DNA from 2 places in the Paenibacillus sp. AN1007 genome. Region 2 is predicted to be linked to the other one. Evidence: riboswitches for the same ligand, from Rfam matches in the RefSeq annotation. Region 2 holds a riboswitch; the other holds the start of a gene.
What was found. Region 2 has a riboswitch for glycine ahead of sdaAB (L-serine ammonia-lyase, iron-sulfur-dependent subunit beta). Riboswitches for the same ligand answer to the same signal wherever they lie in the genome.

Region 1: linked by a shared signal. The riboswitch ahead of gcvT (glycine cleavage system aminomethyltransferase GcvT) and the one ahead of sdaAB (L-serine ammonia-lyase, iron-sulfur-dependent subunit beta) in region 2 are both predicted to bind glycine.

Annotation. Positions count from the first base shown of each region.
Region 1 is NZ_CP159992.1:800,989-812,474, reverse strand. It holds gene ABXS70_RS03665 (DNA mismatch repair protein MutS) at 1-1,324, shown strand, start outside; gene ABXS70_RS03660 (cysteine-rich CWC family protein) at 1,558-1,806, shown strand; gene ABXS70_RS03655 (mannitol-1-phosphate 5-dehydrogenase) at 2,022-3,167, opposite strand; gene ABXS70_RS03650 (PTS sugar transporter subunit IIA) at 3,164-3,598, opposite strand; gene ABXS70_RS03645 (BglG family transcription antiterminator) at 3,600-5,708, opposite strand; gene ABXS70_RS03640 (PTS mannitol transporter subunit IICB) at 5,776-7,221, opposite strand; gene gcvH (glycine cleavage system protein GcvH) at 7,665-8,054, opposite strand; glycine riboswitch at 8,401-8,524, shown strand; gene gcvT (glycine cleavage system aminomethyltransferase GcvT) at 8,815-9,957, shown strand; gene gcvPA (aminomethyl-transferring glycine dehydrogenase subunit GcvPA) at 9,954-11,309, shown strand; gene gcvPB (aminomethyl-transferring glycine dehydrogenase subunit GcvPB) at 11,396-11,486, shown strand, end outside.
Region 2 is NZ_CP159992.1:5,268,218-5,279,703, forward strand. It holds gene ABXS70_RS23585 (HAMP domain-containing sensor histidine kinase) at 1-712, opposite strand, end outside; gene ABXS70_RS23590 (response regulator transcription factor) at 811-1,494, opposite strand; gene ABXS70_RS23595 (alpha-glycosidase) at 1,816-3,576, shown strand; gene sdaAA (L-serine ammonia-lyase, iron-sulfur-dependent, subunit alpha) at 3,852-4,805, opposite strand; gene sdaAB (L-serine ammonia-lyase, iron-sulfur-dependent subunit beta) at 4,795-5,484, opposite strand; glycine riboswitch at 5,592-5,745, opposite strand; gene ABXS70_RS23610 (sigma-E factor regulatory protein RseB domain-containing protein) at 6,114-7,205, opposite strand; gene ABXS70_RS23615 (HAMP domain-containing sensor histidine kinase) at 7,222-8,718, opposite strand; gene ABXS70_RS23620 (response regulator transcription factor) at 8,715-9,437, opposite strand; gene pstB (phosphate ABC transporter ATP-binding protein PstB) at 9,758-10,513, opposite strand; gene pstA (phosphate ABC transporter permease PstA) at 10,527-11,414, opposite strand; gene pstC (phosphate ABC transporter permease subunit PstC) at 11,417-11,486, opposite strand, start outside.

The DNA of each region.
Region 1 (11,486 bases), 2.2 Mb from region 2:
TGAGGAATCGAGAGAAGAGATGAAAATCCTTGGTGACCTGACTTCTCTGACTGAATCTTACAGCCGCGAGATTTCACTTAATACGGAAACCGTCGGCATATTGGATTTTCTATTTGCAAAAGCCAAGTATGCAGCGGCCATAGACGGGCGATCCGTACGTGTTAACAGCAGCGGCAGGGTTAACCTGCGGCGAGCGAAACACCCCCTGATGGGGGCGTCGATGGTTCCACTTGATTTTTCCATTGGATACTCTTATTCATCACTTATCATTACGGGTCCGAACACAGGCGGCAAAACCGCTGCTCTCAAGACACTGGGGCTGCTCACGCTAATGATGCAATCCGGACTGCTGGTTCCTGTAGACGAAGGCGGTGAAATGGCTGTGTATGAGCAAATCGCCGTGGATATTGGGGATGGTCAAAGTCTTGAACAGGCTCTCAGCACATTCTCCGCACATATTCGGAATATGATTGCAATACTGGAACAGGCAAATTCTTCTACGCTTGTCCTGATTGACGAGATGGCATCAGGCACAGATCCTGGAGAAGGCGTTGGGCTCTCGATCGCCATGCTGGAGGAACTTCACAGCCGCGGAGCCACGGTTGCAGCTACAACGCATTTCGGAGAAATCAAGCATTTTGCGGCAGCCACACCAGGTTTTGAAAATGCACGTATGGAGTTTGATACCGTCTCCCTGCAGCCCCTGTATCGCCTTCGAATCGGGGAAGCCGGGGAGAGCTACGCTTATTCCATCGCACTGAAGCTCGGCATGCCCAAGCATATCATCGATCGTTCGAAGGCTGCAGCAGATCAACGTTGGAGCAAAAATCGCCTGCAAACCGAACAGAAAGAGGTACAGTCACAGAATAACGACGAAATAACCAATCCTAACCCCGCCAGTATACAGCAGGATAATTCTAATAAGCTTAAAGCTCCAAAGGAATGTGCTGTGCCTGAGGGAGTTACCGATGCTTCTAAAGGACACAGCACTCCTACGGAAGATACGTCTTCCGACGCGAACACGGCACCAGTCCCAGTTCGGGCATTTCGTAAAGGGGATCGTGTTTATGCAGCCTATCTGGATCAAGCCGGCATTGTAAGTGATGAAGAGGACAACCGAGGTCAGATCGGGGTTATGATTCGGGGGCGCAAAGTCAAGATTCACAAGAAACGCCTGAGGCTGCACATCTCCGCTGATATGCTGTATCCAGAACAATATGATCTGGACATCGTATTCGAAAGTAAGGAAAACCGTAAAAAGCGAAAACTGATGGGACGCAAACATGTCGAAGGTCTGCAGATTGAACTGCCACCGGAAGAATGAAATAACACGAATCAGCCTAAATGGATGTATCATTTAGGCTGATTCTATAAGATGAGATCGAGCATATGATTAGCTGCTTTTACGATGAAGTCTTGATACGGTGGTATATCTAAAAACCTGGCTGCATTCGCGCATACGTCTATAACAGTATTGGTTTGATGCTTATGTCTGGTATACTGAACACATCTGATTATCGTCGTCCAGATTGAACATATGAAGGAGGGGAACAGACCATGCCTAAGCAAACGAGCGTATATAACCAACAAGGCAGCCATCAAAGTAAACCAGTCCATGTACTTGTCTGCCCACTCTGCGGGGATCGCAACGGCTGCGCCTACGCCGCTGGTAAGCCGCATTCGGAATGCTGGTGCAATCATGCTTCATTCCCAGAAGGTGTGTTTGAGCGTATTCCAGCTGAACAGCGTCGTAAATCATGCATCTGCCAGCGTTGTTTGGACAGCTTCGTTCGCGAACAGACCTAACTGTGGTGACAAACCGCTCTGTTGAAAGCCATTCGTTTTAATACAGCTGCCGCAATCATTCGCTCTTTTTCATCATATATTCATTGATCCATGATTAAATCCGTATATCTATAATTCTATATAAACAGATAATTAAGATCTGACTGCTGCGCATTTTAAACCTGTATCCCCTTACGGATCCATAATCTGTAATATCACAATCTGTGACGCTGGAATTACATCTGATGGTACTGCTTTACCGCTTCCACCAACACCGGATGTCCCTCATCCAGGGAGGTGTAGTGCTGCAGCGCAGCCGTGACACCTTTTTCCCGAATCATGCTCTGCAGCTCGACAGCCTCATGATCATCAGCCGCATTGAATCTGCACGCTGCCGCCATGGCCTTAGCCAGATAAGTCACCTCCATGCCTTCCGCATGCGCCAGAAGTGCCGGGCGGACAAGCCGGTCGTTCGGAGACAGCTTGCGGATCGGCGAGCGTCCTACACGAGTTACCTCATCGGTCAGATAAGGATTAACGAACCGCCCCAATATTTTCACAATATACTGCTCATGTTCTTCGGGGTTGAAGCCAAATCGTTTCACCAGCACGCGGCCTGTTTCCTGCAGTATCCCGTAGACAACCGATTTCACGTTTTCATCGGTAATGGCCTTTTGTATCGTATCATATCCGTTCACATAACCGATGTATGCCGCAGCGCAGTGACCCGTATTTACGGTAAACAGTTTACGCTCAATGTAGGGTTCCAGATCCTCCACATAGATAATACCATCTATAGGTTTAAAAGCAGGCGCCATCTGGGAGCGATCCACTACCCACTCATAAAAAGGCTCTACTTGAACATGCAGCGGGTCCTCATGATTCTGAATCGGCACAATCCGGTCAACGGCTGAATTCGGAAAATAAACATATTGATCGGCAAACGCCCGTGCCTGCTCATCCAGCAAAGCATATACATGATCTTTCAGCTGCGCGCTTCCACCGATCGCATTTTCACAAGCGATGATATGCAGCGGCTTTTGCACAGGACCTGCACGTCTTCTTTGCTCCAGACCTTCGGCAATGCCTGGAGCAATGCGCTTCAGCACAGTTACTCCCACTGCGGTTGTAATCAGATCAGCTTCAACCACTGTCTCAGCGACGGTCTGGAGTTCACGTCCATCAATTGCCTTTACTCCGGATACCATCTCCTGATCCTTATTCTCGTTAGCAAGCTCGACAGTATACTCACCACGCTGCTGAAGAGCATTCACCAGTTCCTGATTCACATCCGAGAACGTCACCGCATATCCGGCACGGGACAAAATCAAGCCGATAAATCCACGTCCAATATTGCCTGCACCAAAGTGTAGAGCCTTCATAACTCCATTTCACTTTCCAGAATCGTAATGACTTCTGATGCTGTTTTTGCATGACGCAGCGCTTCCATATTTTCTTCTTCGGCACAGATCACCGCAATACTCGTCAGGATCTCCATGTGTTCTCCGCCTTGAGCTGCGATACCGATCACCATATATGCTTTTTCCTCTCCAAAATCAACCCCCTGCGGGAACTGAATCACCGATATTCCGGTAGAGAGAATGAAAGCTTTGGACTCTTTCGTACCGTGAGGAATGGCGAGTCCGTTACCAACATAAGTGGATACAATCTCTTCACGCTCCAGCATTTTGTCAATATACTCTGCCGTAATATGTCCAGCATCCTTCAACATCTGTCCTGCCATGCGAATTGCCTCGTATTTATCCTGAGCCGTCGCGTTCATGATGACTTTGTCTGTTGTTAACATACTCATCTTATTGCCCTCCCATTTCATTTTTACTGCGATAAAATCCAACCAGTTCCCGAGACAGGTAGTGAATGATATCATCCCTGTTTCCCCTGCCCAGCAGCGAAACCATCTCTTCCTGCAGCAGCAGTGCGCTAATCTCGCTGAGAACCTCCAGACTTTCCTTCGACAATGCCTTTGGACCAAGCATCAGCAGTACTTCGCTCACTCCCTCCGGATCATCCATGGTCCGAAGCAGCGGTTCCTCCAGCTGGAACAGATGGATGGATGGCCTGTAGATGCTCTCACTCCGTGTATGAAACAGGGCCAGCCGAGTACCGGGGATCTTCTGACTTCCCATCGCCTCACGCACCTCAAGCAGCTTGGCAACCTCTCCTGGGTCTTTCAATACACCCGATCGATGAGCAGACGTACACATGGCAAGCACACTTTGGGCAAAATCAAGATGAGCATTGTCCAGTGCATACACCTGAAATTGACCAATAATACGCACGATTTCAAGCAGTGTCGCTTCCATGCCGTCAGAGTCCGAATAACGCTCCGCTGTCTCGTTCCTCCTGCCAGCATGCGCTTTGTGATGCTGTCGCCGTAATGTTCTTGTCTTAATAAAATGCCGGAGCCGTTCACTCTCTTCTGCAGTCAGAAGCGGACTGACCTTATAATACTGCTCTTCCTCCATTGGCAAATCGACGGTGGATAGAACAAGATCGTATTCTTCGGCTGGCATTCGAGCAGCTTCGTACCAAGAGACGCTGTCTATAATCCGGATTTCGGGAAACTCTTTGGACAGCCGGCTGGACAGCATGCGCGAGGAACCAATGCCGCTGCTGCACACGATAATCGCCCGGATTTCCTGCTTTAAAGCACGCAGCCGTTCGATCGATGCCCCAAAATGCATGACGAGAAAACCGATCTCTTCATCCGGAACATCTGCTCCGGGCCAGGCCTGCAGCACTGACTTTTTGACTTGTTCGAAAAGAAGGTCATAATCTTTGCGAATCTGCTGCAGCAGCGGATTACGAATGACCTGATGTCCCTCAAGCCTTTCCATCACAGGCACCATATGTGCAATCAATCCTTCTCGAAGTAAGCGATCCTCTTGGAAGGCATAATCTGTTCTTTCCTGCATCTGATCTATAAGTGAATGCACTCTGTCCATCAAAATCAGATCATCAATCGGCAGCAGACGCGAAGAATGAAGCAGCTGCTCCGTGTCCACCAGTAATTGATGAAAATAAGCCTGCTCCTCCTCGGAGAACGACACTTCAAGCTGCGAGGATAATACGCTGCACAAACGGGAAGCCATAAAACCAGGTACTCGCGGTTCAACCTGCTCCGCCGATTGACCAGCAGCTGCATTCATTCTTGGTCCTGACAAGGAGCGTCCTATACTAAAACCTTTACGAATGCGAACGACCGCTGCTGATAACTGGATGAGCAGCTTCATATACTGCCGTTCAGGTATCTTCTCGAGCCATTCAATATCCGGCTGCCATAAGGCATTCTCAATCGTAAGCACATCACCGTGACCAATCATGCTGAGAAGCTTCTGGTTAACAATGGAGCTGCTTTGATCAGGCTGTCTGCCAAAAAGGTCCGACTCATCCAGAACTTCTATCGCAAGTGCTGCAATGGCTCTGCGATAAATCGCTTCACTTCCGGTAATTTTGACGCCGTACCCTCGCCTTCGAACAAGCCTCAACCCTGCCTGCTGTATGCGTGACTCCAGATCATCCAGATCATTGGTGACCGTGGACACAGTCACTTTCAGATCGGAAGCTAGTGCCAGCAGCTTGACCGGCTCGGCCTCATCCAGCAGGATGCAGAGCATGAAGAGCTTACGCTCCTCCGGCGTAAATTCTATATATTCATGACCTTCCAGCTGCTGACGCAGTGTACTGAGGTCATCTGAACCGGAATCAATACGGATTCCGGTTCCCGACTTTTTTTCCAATCGCATTCCGAGCGGTTCAAGCCACTGCTCAATCATTAACAGCTCACGATGAACCGTACGGGTGCTCACTTTTACTTCAACGGCGATTTCGCCGGCTGTGACCTCATGGGGATGTTCCAGCAGGAATTCCACAATTTCACGTTGTCTTTTGGTAATACTCATGTCTCAGCCTCCGGCTCTTGGAAAACGGCTGGCCCGGTTTGAAGCTGGATTGCAGGTTGTTTCCTGCTTACTTCAAACGTTCAACAAGCGCATCGTATTCCGGGCTTTTTAGGAAGTTGTCAATGGATATATGCTCTGCATTCGGCGCAACTGTACGCGCTCGATCTGTTAATGTTTTTTGTGTAATAACAACATCTGCATCCTGTGGAATTTCACTGATCGCCGTATTGATTACGGTAACGTCGATGCCTTCGGCTTTCATCTTTTTGCGAAGAATCGAAGCCCCCATCGCACTTGAACCCATTCCGGCGTCACAGGAGAAAACAATCTTGCTCACATCCGTTTTTACAGTCGAAGCTGCTGCTGTGTCCGCTTCACGGTTACCCGATGTAATGGCCGCATTTGCTGTATTTCCTTGACTCTTCATGTCTTTCATCCGGCTGGATGCCGCATCCAGATCTTCATCCTTCTGTTTGCCCGTTTTGAGCAGCAGCGATGCGATCAGGAAGGAAACAAGGGCTGCCACGATAACCCCTGCGAGCATCGGGATGTACCCCCCTTTTGGTGTCAAAAGGAAATAAGCGATGATACTTCCCGGCGAAGGTGCCGATACCAAGCCTGCTCCTGTCAGCATAAAAGTTAATGTACCCGCTACACCTCCAGCGATGGCAGCCAAAATCAGAATCGGCCTCATCAGGATGTATGGAAAATAAATTTCGTGAATCCCGCCGAAGAAATGAATCACTACCGCACCAGGTGCAGATGACCTTGCCATGCCGCGTCCGAAGAAGCAGTATGCCAGCAAAATCCCCAGCCCCGGTCCTGGATTAGACTCCAGCATGTAAAGCACTGACTGACCTAATTCTCTGGCCTGATCCGTAGCGATCGGTGTCAGAATTCCATGGTTAATCGCATTATTCAGGAACAGCACTTTACCCGGTTCGATGATCAGATTGACCAGCGGCAGCATGCCCAGATTCATCAAACCTTGTACGCCTGCAGACAATACTTTACTGATCGCCTCCACGGCAGGTCCGATACCTAACAAAGCGATGATGCCTAAGATACCGCCGATGATTCCTGCCGAGAAATTGTTGACCAGCATTTCAAAGCCGGCTCTAATTCTGCCCTCAACCGATTTGTCGAACTTCTTGATCACCCATGCCCCGAATGGCCCCGCAATCATGGCCCCGAGAAACATTGGAATGTCACTACCCACAATTACACCGATGGTCATAATCGCCCCGACGACCCCGCCCCGTGTTCCATGCACCATTGTACCTCCGGTGTAACCGATCAAGAGCGGCAGCAAATAATTAATCATGGGGCCTACAAGCTGCTCTAATGTCTCATTTGGGAACCATCCTGTTTTAATAAACATGGCAGTAATTAATCCCCAAGCGATAAACGCTCCCATATTAGGCATGACCATGCCGCTCAGGAATCGTCCAAAACGCTGCACGCCGACACGTAACCCACCTTTGGAATTGGACGTTTGGTCCAAATTGCTCATTGGTATATCCTCCTTGAATCAAGTCGTTATTCATATGAAAGGGCTATCACTTATCCCTGCTGTAATCCTAAGCGAGAAACCTCTCCTGTTCAATCAAATGAAAGCGTACTTTCGTCATGAACAATGATGACAGCATTAGATTATGTAATCGTTTTTATTTTGGAATATCTGTTTAAACCTTTGATATGTAAGGGTTTAACTGCTAATGTTTTTGTTCATATACAGCTCACAAAGAGACATAATTGCTTCTTCTGTTACCGTTATTTCATTCTGAATCTAAGCAGCTGCTGCTGGATTCCCCTCCCGATCCACCCGAAAAAACACTAAAAAACCTGCATAAGCTGAACAGCTTACGCAGGTCTGGAGAACAACTCTTTCTATGATTATGTGATGACGTATATGTTAATAAGTACAAACAAACCAATTCAATAAAAACTCATCTTCTACTCGATGTGTTTACGGTATGCATCTGAATTCAGCAGTCCAGATAAAGCAGCGGATACATCGCCATCAACACGAATTTCAATCATCCAGCCTTCTTCATAAGGAGAGCTGTTTACCAGTTCAGGCGAGTCCTGCAGTGCTTCATTGACTGCAATAATTGTACCGCTGACTGGCGAAAACAGGTCTGACACTGTTTTTACCGATTCAATGGTACCGATGCTGTCTTCTGCTTTAACATTCGCTTCAAGATCAGGCAGTTCAACAAACACAATATCACCCAGCTGATGCTGCGCGAACTCGGTAATGCCGATACGTACGGTATCCTCCCCTACGGTCTGCACCCATTCGTGCTCTTCACTGTAAAGGAAATCACTTCTTAATTCGCTCATCGATATCCGCCTCGCTTTTCATTAATGAGTGCATGCGATCTTTGACCTTCACCTTTTCCCCAAACAACAGCGTAAGATATTTCGGATTCAAATGTCAAGATAGCTCACAATTTATTTGAAATCCTTGCCTTAACTCTTGTAACAAAGCAGCACTCTTTCTACATATAATGGTGAATATTAACATAGTAAGCGCACTCTTCTAAAATAAACGAACATTAAGTTATTCTCAATATAAAATATTCGTATTTGAAATAAATTGCATGATATTGTTCTTGACATCGCCATCAGATTCACGTTTTAATGAAAGGAGCAACTGAAGTCCATTAGAACTACGTACGAACCGCGGATGAATGTAAAGGGAGAGACTGCCTGTACGCCCGTTTCGGGGATGTACACAAAGCGGCGCCGAAGGAGTAAACCTGCCGACAAGCGGAGGTGAATCTCTCAGGCAAAAGGACTTTTACAGGACGCAACTCTGGAGAGCATCTAATCGTCCGGTATGGACGTTATGATCACCCAAGGGGAAACCTGCCTGAATACACGGCGGGGTAACTCTCAGGTACAAGGGACAGAGCCTAAGAATACAGCGTGCTATAAGGCATGCCGGTTCTTTGGCCTGTCCTTTTCCTTTTTCCCCAAAAAAGAAACACAGGAAGCAAGAATCGACTGCCTTGGCCGTTTTTTTCATAATCTATGGATCAAATACTTACGTACATTTCACGATACTCGGCCCGAATGCGGCCTATGACGAGGTGATTAGATGTCCGATTTGTTGAGAACCCCACTGTTCCCCCTATATGCGCAGTATGAAGGTGTACGCTGCATTGATTTTGGAGGCTGGGAACTGCCGGTGCAGTTCAGCGGCATTCAGAAAGAGCATGAGGCAGTGCGTGAGCGTGCCGGTCTGTTTGATGTGTCCCATATGGGCGAATTCACTGTAACCGGCGAACAGGCAGAAGCCTTTTTACAAAGCATGATGACGAATGATGTGACTGCAATTGTACCAGGTCAGGCACAGTATACCTTGATGTGTTATCCGGATGGCGGTGTCGTAGATGACCTGCTTATCTATAAACTCGCAGAGAAGCACTACATGCTGGTTGTTAATGCCTCCAATATCGACAAGGATTGGGCATGGCTGCAGGAACATATCGTTCCTGGTGTGAACATGACTAATGATTCGGAGCAAACGGCCCTGCTGGCACTTCAAGGTCCACTGTCCGCCGAGATTATAAGCAAGGTTACAGGCACAAATACAGATGCAAACTCCATTGAACCGTTCCGCTTTATCCAAAATGCCGAGGTATGCGGAGTCAAACTGCTGCTGTCACGCACTGGATATACCGGTGAAGATGGGTTTGAACTGTATGTCAAAGCTGAACAGGCTGCTGTCATCTGGAACGGGCTGATGGAAGCAGGTGCTGATTCGGGATTAATCCCGGCCGGTCTGGGCGCACGTGATACGCTGCGTTTTGAAGCCAAGCTGCCATTGTATGGTCAGGAGCTGTCTCCAACGATCTCTCCACTCGAGGCTGGTTTAGGCATGTTTGTGAAACTTGAGACCGGGCCTTTTACCGGACATGAAGCTTTGTTACAGCAGAAAAAGGACGGTCCTGCCCGCAAGCTGGTTGGCATTGAGGTGCTGGAACGCGGTATCCCGAGGCCGCACTATCCGATCTATGCCGATGGGATACAGATTGGCGAAGTCACAACCGGCACGCAGTCACCAACATTGAAGCGTAATCTCGGCCTCGCCTTGATTGACAGCAAATATGCTGTACTCGGTACACCACTGGAAATCGAGATTCGCGGCAAGAAGCTCAAAGCCGAGGTCGTCAGAACCCCTTTTCATAAACGGCCGCGTCCGTCAAAGACCCCCATCCAAGGAGCTGAACAAGCATGAGCAAGCACCGCTACATTCCCATGACTGAACAGGACCAGAGCGCGATGCTCGACACAATCGGTGTGGATACGCTCGAAGATCTGTTCAAGGATATCCCGCAAGAGATTCGTTATCAGGGCGAGCTGCCTGTCTCCTCCAAGCTGGACGAATACGCATTAACACGCCATATGTCGAAGCAGGCTGGCTCCAATGCCAACTTTGAGACACATGCCAGTTTCCTTGGCGCAGGGATTTATGACCATCACATCCCTTCTGTCATCAACCATGTCATTTCCCGATCAGAATTCTACACTGCCTATACCCCTTATCAGCCCGAGATCAGTCAAGGAGAGCTGCAGGCGATCTTTGAATTTCAATCCTATATCTGTGAGCTGACAGGCATGGCCGTGGCGAATGCCAGCATGTACGACGGTGCAACGGCATTTGCAGAAGCAGGCAATCTGGCTGCAGCAGCCACACGCCGCAAACAGCTGATCGTATCCCGCACCGTTCATCCCGAATCCCGTCAGGTACTGCAGGCTTATGCGCATGGCTTGAGCTTGGAGATTGTCGAGATTGATTATAAGGACGGTGTGACGGACTGGGATGCTCTGCAGGCAGCCATCTCGGATGATACCGCTGCAGTGATGATTCAGAGTCCCAACTTCTTCGGTGCTGTGGAAAATGTAAAAATGGCCGCCGACCTTGTGCATGCGCACAAAGGCCTGCTCGTGGTCAGCGCCAACCCGCTGTCGCTTGGTTTGCTGGAAGCTCCAGGCAAGCTGGGTGCCGACATCGTTGTAGGCGATGCGCAGCCCCTTGGGATCGCCGCTTCGCTCGGCGGACCGACTTGCGGATACTTCGCCGTGTCTCAGGCTCACATGCGCCGGATTCCCGGCCGGATCGTCGGCCAGACGACTGACCGTAACGGCAAACGCGGCTTCGTCCTGACACTGCAGGCCCGCGAGCAGCATATCCGCCGCGAAAAGGCGACATCCAACATCTGCTCGAACCAGGCGCTGCTGGCGCTCAGTGCTTCGGTCTATATGTCCACCATGGGGAGACAGGGCATGATTGATGTCGCCGATCTTAATCTGCAGAAGAGTCACTATGCACGGAATACGCTTAAAGCCATTCCAGGCGTGAACCTGACTTTTACTGCTCCTACTTTTAACGAATTCGTCATTCAGCTTCCTGAAGGGTTGGATCTGGATGCCCTCCAGCTGAAACTGCTGAAGGCCGGCTTCATCGGAGGATATGAACTGGGCCGAGAGTACCCGGAGCTTGCGGGACATATGCTCATCGCGGTTACTGAAAGACGCAGCAAAGAAGAGATTGACGAATTCGCACGTGCATTGGAGGGATCACTGTGACTCAAAATACGACCACAAAAGCAGCGGCTGACGGCGGCTTATCTGAAACGCCTAAAACAAGTCAGGCAGTGAATCATCAGAATGGCATGGACTCACAAGCTCCTGAAAGCACGGGCAGTTCCCAAGCCGTGCCGTCAACGCCATCTGACGCTCCCGAGCAGACATTGATTTTCGAGC
Region 2 (11,486 bases):
TCATCGCTGTCTGCAGACGAATCAGCCGCTTGCGGATTTTAGCGAAGAACAGTACGGACATCACGATAAATATAATAAAAACAATCAGCATCACAGCACCGAAATAGATAAATTCGAGCAGTCCATTATCGGATGAACTCTGGAGCAGGTCACGGGGAACTTCGATCACCATAAAACCTTGTCCTTTGTCTTCATTCTCTCCTCCAACATATGCAACAACGGTTAGAGGATCACGATTTAAAGCTTTTTTCATGAACTGTACCGTAAAATTTGCTGTCCATACCGCAGGAATTCGAGTCTCTTCTGATCTTCCGGTTACCAGTTCCCACTTCAGTATGACATCCGAATTAGAAGCCTCGGACATCCCTTTTGAAGTTCCCGAAGTGTTCAACGACTTTTGCTTGGACACCTCAGCTTCTGTACCCCCAAGCACCAGTGCCGTTTTCCCGGAAGCATCCACACGATACATGGCGGACTTCGGGTAACTCTTCTGCAGCTGCTTCATCCGTGAATCAATAGTTTGCCCTGAAGCCCCATCCAGCTTTTTCGATTCTATTGTCCACATATCCGTAATCAGTTGCGAATCACCATAAGGTGCATCTTCAACAGGTTTTGCATTGCTGATAATTACAACAAAAACGGTGGCTACGAGCGGTACCACAACAGGCACAAACAGGACAGCTGCCAAAATAAGAAGCATGTATCTGGACATAAGAGATCGCCCAAATTTCAGTTTCTGCCGGACTGGCTGTTCCGTGCTGCTGTCTCTGTCCCGCTCAGACTTCTTCGCCTTTCGCTTCCTAAACCAGATCATGGCTTCTTCACGCGATATCCCACGCCGCGCACCGTCTGAATAATAACCGGATTAGCCGGATCAAGCTCCAGCTTCTCGCGCAGGTGCCGGATATGCACCATCAATGTTTTGTCTCCGTCCAGATAAGACTCATTCCAGACAGCCTCATAGATCTGTTCTTTGGTACGAATCATGCCCATATGCCTGAGCAGATAAGCAAAGATATGGAACTGTTTCCCTGATAAAATAATCTCCTCTCCCGTCTGCTCATTAACGATCCGGTTATCCTGCTCATAGATCGAAAGGTGCTCCAGCCTAAGGACGTTATCGCTGGATACCGATGCACCTGCCTTGCGAAGCTGAACCTCAATCCGCGCAGCGAGCTCGTCCGGGTGGAACGGCTTGGTCACATAATCATCGGCAAAATCAAGCCCGTGCAGCTTATCATCAATGGATGTCCTGGCCGAGAGCATAACGATGGGTATGGCAGGATGTTCTTTTTTTAGCCGCTGACCTACTGTAAATCCGTCCAGTCCCGGCAGCATTACATCCAGTATCACCAGAGAACACTCCGCTGCGGCTTCGGATGCTCCTTCACCGCTTCCAAGCCACACGACCTCATATCCGCGTTCCTCCAGGTCTTCTCTCACCCATGCTGCAATTTCAGTATCATCCTCAATGTATAACAGTTTGGTTTTCATCTATGTATTCGTTTCCTTTCCATACCCTTTGGGTTAATGATATATCTGGACATTCTGCACAGCTGCAGATCCTCAGAGCTAAAGCGCACTGTCTCAAGATTAAATGCCAGCCCGGCTGCACAAGCTACACTGTCTGCAATCACTGAAAAGTTCAACCAGTTCAATGTTTCTCGCCTGGAATCAACCTCTATGACTTTATACGTTCCATTATAACGCAATCCGCTGTCACGTAATATGAGGCTGTCTCATTCAGTAAAGACGAATCTACATAGCAAATCCATGTTTTGTATAACTATTTTAGATCTGACGGGAGGAATTTACATGCTGCTCGAAGCCATCTTTCATCAACCCAAACGGAACTGGGCCTATGCCTATGACCAGGATACCATTCGTCTGCGACTGCGGGCCAAAAAGAATGATCTGACCGAAGTTTTTGCCCTGACAGGGGATAAATATGCATGGGAAGAAACCCGGGATATGGTTCCTCTGACCAAATTCACATCGGACTCCATGTTTGATTATTACGAAGGGGAGGTCAAGCCTCCGTATCACCGTTTGAAATATGCTTTTCTGCTCAAAAATGAAGATGAAAATATCTGGATGACCGAGACGGATTTCCAGGAAGAAGAACCTGATGATCCGGGCCGCATGTTCCAGTTCCCTTATATTCATGCCGGGGCTGTATTTACACCTCCCGCCTGGGTGAAGGATGCGGTTTTTTATCAGATTTTCCCCGAGCGTTTCGCAAACGGCAACCCTGAAATCAATCCCAAAGAGGTCGAACCCTGGGGCGGAGAACCTACACCATTTAACTTCTTTGGTGGTGACCTGCAGGGAGTCATGGATCATCTTGATTATCTTAGCGACTTAGGTATCAATGCGATCTATTTCACCCCAATTTTTGAAGCGAGGACCAATCATAAATACGATACCGAGGACTATCTGCGCGTAGACCGTCATTTCGGTGATGCGGATACCATCAAACGATTGGTAAAGATGTGCCATGAACGTGGTATCCGTATACTGCTGGATGCCGTGTTTAACCATTCCGGCAAAACATTTGCTCCGTTCCTCGACGTACAGAAGCATGGTGCCGCATCTAAATACAAAGACTGGTTCCATATTCACGAGTTCCCGTTAGACGTGAAGGATGGCATTCCAACCTATGAGACATTCGGATTCGAAGCACATATGCCCAAGTTGAATACGGAGAATCCGGATGTAAAGGCATATTTGCTGGAGGTAGCCGAATATTGGATCAAGGAAGTTGGCACAGACGGCTGGCGTCTTGACGTAGCAGACGAAGTAGACGATGCCTTTTGGCGGGATTTCCGCCGCGTTGTCAAAACAGCCAACCCGGATGCTTATATTCTGGGAGAAATATGGAATGAATCTTCTGCCTGGCTGCAGGGCGACCAGTTCGATGCTGCGATGAACTATCCGTTTACCGCTGCTGTGAATGGATTCTTCGTTGAAGATAAAATGCACGCTGAACAATTTGCCAACTCGATCGGCCGCCAGTTATCAAGATACCCGCTTCAGGCAAGCGAGGTCGCATTCAATTTGCTGGACAGTCACGACACTCCGCGGCTGTTAACCCTGTGCGAGGGTGATCAGCGCAAGATGAAGCTGGCTGCATTGTTCCAGTTCAGTTATATGGGAGCTCCTTGTATCTATTACGGTGACGAGATCGGGCTGGACGGTGAACATGATCCGGGATGCCGCAAATGTATGGAATGGGACGAAGCAAAGCAGGATCGGGAGCTGTTTAGCTTTTATCACAAGCTGATTGCCCTGCGTCATGCTCATCCTGCACTGCGCGCTGCGGGAACCGTTCGTTTCCTGCAGGCCAAGGCAGGAGGCAGCCAGCTTGTAATGGAGCGGCAAAGTGACGAGGAGCGCATTCTGATTCTGTTCAACCGTTCGGAGGAAACAGCCATCGTTGAACTGGAAGCAGGGGATCAGCCATGGACCGAGCTGTTTGAAGGCAGCCACCGGACTGCCCTGGAAGATGGTGTACTTGCCATAGAACTCCCTGCCTACGGATATGCGGTGATGCGTACCGAGTTAGAGAATACCTAGAAGAGTGAGCAGGTCAAAACCTGCAGGTGTAAGATCATTCAGATCACGCATTTGAATTCTGTACACGTTTGATCGCCAACTCCAAGAAAGCGTGCGGGATCCTGAACTTTCAGGGTCCGGCACGCTTTCTCGGATTATAAGGTATTGAAATGTTTAATTTCAATCAAACAAAGGTGAACAGCTGATCGTTCATCGGCTGTTCACGCGGCTGCCTATAGTCAGGCACGATTCGGACACATCTTATCGATCAATGACCTTTAAACGTATTGGTGATCTTACTCAGAAGCGGTTTCTGATGTTTCTGACGCCTTATGTGCCGTACCAGCTGTCTCTTCAGATTCTGCACGCTTCGCCTTGGGTTTAGCCAGCTTCTCCATCATTTTACGACCCGTTGGTGTCTGGGCCAGCCCGCCCTGCGCTGTCTCGCGATGACGGCTTGGCATAGCGCTGCCCACCTCCAGCATGACATCGATAACTTCATCAGACGGGATGGCACTGCGAACACCAGCGAGCGCCATGTCAGCCGCAGCCAGTGCCGTAACGGCTCCAAGTCCGTTACGAACGATGCACGGAATTTCAACAAGCCCGGCTACGGGATCACAGATGAGGCCCAATGTATTTTTTAAAGCCAATCCAACGGCATGCACGACCTGCTCCGGTTTACCGCCTCTCAGCTCCACCATCGCACCGGCAGCCATGCCAATCGCAGAACCAACCTCTGCCTGACAGCCGCCTTCCGCACCGGAAATAAATGAATTGTTGGCAATCACATATCCGATGGCTCCGGCACAGAACAGTCCATTCACCAAGTGTTCATCAGTCCAGCCGAAACGCTCCTGCGAACTGATGAACACCCCCGGAATGATACCGCAAGATCCCGCCGTTGGCGTAGCCACGATACGTCCCATTGAAGCATTCACTTCAGATACGCACAATGCATAAGCCATAGCAAGGGCAGAGGCATCACCAGAACATGTTTCCCCTTGGCGAATATATTCGGCCATCTTTTTCCCGTCTCCACCTGTCAGTCCACTGCGCGAGGTTGTATCTTCTGTAAGACCTTTGCGAACGGCTTCCTTCATTACCTGATAGTACTCCGACATCTGCTTCACCACGTCTGCTTCCGGTGTGTTCGTCTCCTGCACCTGCTCTTCAATCATCAGCTGCGCAATCGTTTTGGACTCCGCTGTGCAGATTGAGTTTAACTCATGCAAATGTTTAAATCGCATTCGGGTCAACCCCTCTCTTCAGATCAATCACACGAATATCCAGCACATGATCCAGTGAACGGAGTTTCTTCAAAACCTCTTCACTCGGAGGTGCATCCATTTCCATCGCCGTTAAAGCTTCACCATCGCGCGCCTTCCGGTCCACCTGCATGTATCCGATATTCACGCCGGAGGAGCTGATCGTTGATGTCACAGATGCGAGCACTCCTGCCTTATCCGCATGACGCAGGACCAGTGTCGGAAACTCCCCGCTGATCTGTACACGAAAGTCGTTCAATGCATGTACAGATACACTGCCTCCACCAATGGAAGCCCCCTTTAAAGAGCATTCCCGATCACCGTGCCATAGTTCAATTTTGACCGTGTTCGGATGAGGAGCCGGCAGACCACTCGTGTAGAATTCTACCTCCATACCCGCTTCAGCCGCATACTGCTCTGCATCGGGAATGCGAGGATCATCTGTAGCATAATCGAGCAGGCCCCCGATCAGTGCGAGATCAGTCCCGTGCCCTTGGTAGGTATCTGCAAATGAACCATACAGGGTAAGCCTTGCACGTTCTGGCGTACAGCCCAACCATTGACACGCAATTCGGCCCAGTCTTGCGGCACCGGCTGTATGTGAACTGGATGGCCCTGTCATCGACGGACCGATAATTGAAAAAACATCTTTAAATCGCACCTTATAACCCTCCAATTGGTTTCGTCATCGTCATTCAGACAATACCCGCCACTATGTTCCTTGATCTACTGAATGATGACAATAAAAAAGGACAGAAGAAGGCCGTTAGCCCTCTCTCTGTCCTTGATACCTGAGAGTTTCATGATCACAGCACCGGGCAGAACAGGATCAAGTACATTCCAGTACACGTCTGTTCGCCGGCTGAAGAATCATATACCCCTTGGGTGGCGCTTCTTTCGCGCACTCTCCAGAGCTGCGTCCAACGATGGTACATTTACCTGAGAGATTAACGATTATGCCGGGTGCATAATCGCTTGCTCCTTCGGTGCCTTAAGCCTGCCTATACATTCCAGTTTCGGCATCTGCTGTATGCAGCATATCGATTGGTAACATATTGAATCAGCCCGCTCAGGTCTCTCCCGCTCGTTATCATTCGCTGTATTCTTTTATTTCATTACGAAATTTCAAGTGTTGGCATTCATTCAATCATATACAGAGTAATATGACGCACTGCATATGTCAACAAAAGTGACGTAATCTCAAAGCACTTCATTTTTCTCTATATTATATGCGCTTTTCATTAGGATTGTTCGATGCTTGTTCCATATCTTTCATACCCGGAATACGACTTACTTTGCTTTCGGAATCTGAAGAGCTTCTGCCCATGCCTGCAGTTTCTCCACTGTCCATGAATCATTCTCACCCATGATCGAGTAACGCATGCCCTTCTCACTCCATGACAAGTTGCGGATGATAGACATATACGAACCTTCCGTATCGCGAATACTTACCTTCTTTTCCTCTGGCAGCAGGTTCTCATCTACGTTTTCCTCTGGTGCTGTGAATACAGTCATACTGATCTCCGGCTTGTTATCTTTCACATAGTATAACGTCACCTCATCCCGGCCGTGCTCACCCATGGACGAAGTCAGCTCAATTCTGGACAATTCCATATCTTGACCAACGTACTGCAGGAAAGCCCCTCCAACGGCCTTCTCTGCCTCTTCGAGAGATACCTCTTTGTTATTCATCACATCATTCATTTTTTTCACTTCCACATCTGCCGGAATGTCCAGCTTGAACGTTTCGTCCGTGAACTCGGGATTGTAATCAATCCGGTCATACAGAACTTCTGATCTGGTATCCCCATACGTACTGGTCGCTTTGACAATCATCCACTTTTTGGGGTTTATCCAATACTCGGACGAAATGGACAGTGAATTCTCGTCCTTCGGCGTTAGTTCAATATGGACCACCTCTTGACCTTGAAGCTTCTCTTGACCCAGCATCTTCACGTTATGCGTATCACGCATCCGCTCCAGCTGATCTACCAGCATCTGCTTCTGGGTTTGGTTAGGCTCCTGCTGGAACGCGGATGAATCCATTGAAAATGCAGTTTTTGCCTCTTTCTCATAGATCAGAACCTCTGATCCGTTATGAACAGCAGAGCTTACATTTCCATTATCATCTGTCTCAACCCGCTGCTGTCCTGTTTTTCCATCTACCCATTCCTTCACCTTTATGGTGTTCGTAATCTTCTCATCCGTCCACATCTTTAACACACCTTCTGCATAGTAGGACGCCGGCTCCGACTCGGCAGTAATAATTTTTTCAATCATGTCATCCCCTGACATACCAAGCAGCTCCTTTTCTGCACAACCTGCAAATAGTGAACCTGCGATCAAGACTGCCCCTATCAACTTCCATCCGTTTTTAATCATAAATCATCATCCTTCCTTAGATTATATCCAGTGTTTCATCCGGGTTCCTTCTTTCCGGCAATCGGCAAGCAGCTGCAGTACCGTATTGTTCAGAGGACCACATACGTATATCCCCTCCGTGTTTTAATGCGATTCTTCTCGCTATGCTTAATCCTAATCCAGAGCCTCCTGCATAACCGCCCATCTGCTCTTCGTGATATTGAACGTACGGCTCAAAAATCCGCTCGAGCTGTTCTGCCGGAATAGGAGGGCCTTCATTGTGCACGACTATCAGTGCTGCTCCGGTTCTGTACGCATCCAGTTCCGCGCCCAGGGATGGATCGACCCATCCGGGCAGTTCCGCTTCGGAATCAATTACAGCGAGCCCGATACTCCCTTGGGGCGGAGTGTAGCGAAGCGCATTATGCACCAGATTATCAGTCAGACGCATCAGTGATTCAGGATGAACCCGGTAATCGTGACTTGTACGTACAGACATCCGCATATTGTAGTTTTCACGTTCCGCAAGTTCTCTGTAACTGCCAAGCAGCATTTCGAAGAACTCTTCTCCTTCTACCTCAACCATAGCCAGCTCTGAATCACCAGAACCTAGTGCTGTATACGTTTCAAGCTCTCCTATCATCCGTTTCATACGCTCCACATTTCGAGCAATAACCTCTTTATATTCCTGTCTTTCTAATCGTTTGGAGCCTGTATCCATACTGAGTGCTTCCGCGTAAGCACTGATCGACATCAGAGGTGTCTTTAGGTCATGAGACAGAGAAGCCACAATCATCTCTTTTTCTTTTTGCTGCTTCTCCACTTCCATCTGAGACTCTCTGATGGTCTGCTGCATTGCATCAAATTGCTGTAACAACATACCCATTTCGTCACTGCGAACGCCGCCCCTTATCTCATCCGGTCTTTCTCCACGGGCAAACGCGTCCATCCTGTTCATCAACATCTTCATAGGGAAGAAAAGCTTGCGGGATAACAACCACAACACCGTTCCGTACAAGATAACAAAGAATACAACTGCCCCGCTGATCACCCAGATTGTTCGAATCGATAATCCTTCCAGCCAAGCTTGACGCAGCATCGTTATTTCATAAATTCCTGCCAGTTCCCCTTGATTCCAGACCGGTTTTTTCAGCGAAAACGTGCGATGGCGCATCTGCAGGTTATACAGGTTCCGATATAATTCAGAGCTTCTTACTGTATATCCACTTGTTGACCAAGCATTTCCGCCAGAAGTGTAGACCCGAATACCAGAGGGCAGATATAGATTGAAACTCAGCTGTTCGCTGGCAAGGGCAGATAGAGTTTGATTACGCCCCGGGGATTGCAGTGAGTACAGCGTTGGATCATTCAGCACCTTCTCTATCGGAGCAAGGCGTTCGGTCAACTCCACATACTCCCCTACTGCACGCTGATTCTCATAATAATTGTATAAGGAAAACAAGGCCCAGCCTGCTGCCACAGGCAGCAGCATGACAATCAGGAAAGCAAGCATCAGCCAATATTTCAGCCTCATTCGACCCGCTCCCCGATAAAACGATAACCACTTCCCCATACGGTTTGAATCCAGCGCGGCTGGTGCGGCTCGTCTCCCAGTTTTGCTCGCAAACTTTTGATGTGCACGGTAACTGTGCTGGAGCTTCCTTCAGCCGATTGACCCCACACATGTTCGTAAATTTCTGTTTTCGTGAAAGCCCGATTTGGATGTGAAGCCAGAAGAAGCAGCAGTGCTCCTTCTTTTCCCGTGAGCTGCAGTTCCTCACCGTGCAGTTTCACCTGTTGATTTAACGGGTGAAGCGTCAATCCATCATTGTATTGCAGAAGAACAGAATTGGATGGAGAACCGGAGCGGCCCCCTTGATACCGCCGATATCTGTTTAGATGGGCTTCGATCCGAGCCGTAAGTTCCGCCAGACTGAAAGGTTTGGTAATATAATCATCCGCGCCCAGGCCGAGACCTTTCAGCTTGCTTTCCTCCTGCGTACGAGCACTCATGATCAATACCGGAACATCGCTGATTAACCTGACATGTTTACACACTGTAAATCCGTCCATCTCCGGCAGCATCAGATCCAGCAGTACAAGATGATACTGTCCGTTTTTGAAATCTTCCCAGCTCTCCAGTCCGCTTGACGCCCAGGTCACTGCATACCCTTCACGGCGCAGATGGTCCATCAGAATACGGGCAATTTCCGGGTCATCTTCTACCAGCAGTATGTTATCCTTGTCTGTCATTGCACTTTCATCCTCCCATGACTAAAGTGTAGCGAAGAATACGTATGATTCCGCAAAGTTTATACTTTCTTTATAATTACAGTACAGTACGTACCTCAAATTGTTAGATCGTACCCCAAAACAAAAAAGAGCCCCCTGAACTTCAGGACGCCCGAACAGTACATCACATCACAATGCCTCTTCATAACTCGTATAAACATAATTGATTTCTATTTATCCTAGCACGGCCTCTCCCATCTGGCAAACAATCCCAAGTATTCAGAATTCACAAAAAGCCCCCGGATGCATTGATCCAGGGGTTCCGTCTTCTTCTTATGATGTTATCCAAAACGACCCATAATATATTCCTGCGTCAGACGGTTGTCCGGATTGGTAAAGATATGTTCTGTTTCCCCATGTTCAACCAGACTGCCGAGATAAAAATAAGCCGTATAATCCGAGATGCGTGCCGCCTGCTGCATGTTATGGGTGACAATAACGATCCGCAGCTCCTGCTTCAGCTCCGAGATCAGTTCCTCGACCTTACCCGTCGATACCGGGTCAAGAGCGGACGCTGGCTCGTCAAGCAGCAGAATCTGTGGGTCAACAGACAGCGCGCGTGCGATGCAGAGACGCTGCTGCTGACCACCCGAGAGTGCCAAGGCTGACTCATGCAGCCTGTCCTTGACCTCATCCCAGAGCGCGGCGCGGCGCAAGCTTTTTTCCACAATTTCATCCAAATCCTTTTTACTCTTCGTACCGCGATAGCGGGGGCCAAATGCGATATTGTTGTAAATGGACTTATGAAAAGGGTTTGGCTTCTGCCACACCATGCCGATCTTCTGACGAAGTTTGATCACATCCGTACCCGGCTCATTCAGATCGTTACCATCCATCCAGATGTGTCCCTCCGTGCGTGAACCGGCAATCTCATCATTCATCCGGTTCAATGAACGGAGAAATGTTGATTTACCGCATCCGGACGGCCCAATCAGGGCCGTTACACTGGCTTCGGGAAAAGTCAGGCTGATCTGTTTCACGGCCTGAAAATGCCCATAATATATGCTTAACTGTTCCGTACCAAATGGTATGGCCATGTAGGGTTCCTCCTTATTTCGAAGCTGTCATCCGGCGGTAAACCACCCGGCCGATCCAGCGTGCACTCAGATTGAAAGCCAATACCAGAATGACCAGCACGGCAGAAGCACCTGCTGCGATTTCTTTGGAATCCGGCCCAATGCCTTCACTGTTGACTTTCCAGATATGCACCGCTAGTGTTTCCGCAGGGCGCAGCGGGTTAATCGGTGACCTTGGGCTTGTCGGATTCCAATCCGTAAAGTCCAGCGGCGGACTGCTCATACCCGCAGTAAACATCAGCGCTGCGGCTTCACCAAAGATCCGGCCAGAGGCCAGAATGGTCCCTGTGATCAAGCTCGGCAGTGCCACAGGCAGCAGGATGGACGTAATGATTTTCCATTTGGACAAACCTAGGGCAAGCCCTGCTTCTTTCTGCTCTTTAGGAACAGCCCGGAAGGCCTGCTCCGTCGTACGGACCATCAGCGGCAGGTTAAATATGGCCAGTGCCATTGCACCCGATAACAGGGAGAAACCAAGGCCAAACGTATTGACGATCAGCAAAAGTCCAAACAAACCGATAACGATCGACGGGAAGGATGACAATACTTCGACAACCAGACGAATGAAACTTGTAATCCGCCCCGGTTTGGCGTATTCCGCCATATAAATACCTCCGCCCCAGCCGAGCGGGATCGTAATAATCAATGTTAGAACGAGCAAAAATACAGAGTTAAAGAGCTGCGGTCCGATACCGCCGCCGCCTTTGAGCAATTGCGGTGCACTCGTCAGGAAGTGCCAGTTGATCTGTCCAATGCCCCGGAACAGAATAAATCCGAGTAAACCGAGCAAAAGCACAACAATGAAGAGAGCCAGAATTACGATGACAACTGTTGCAATTTTATCCGCTGTTTTTGGCTTCATTCTCATACCCGGTTCCTCCTTTCAAGCAGGCGAACCAGAATGACAAAGACAAAGGTCATTACCAGCAGGACA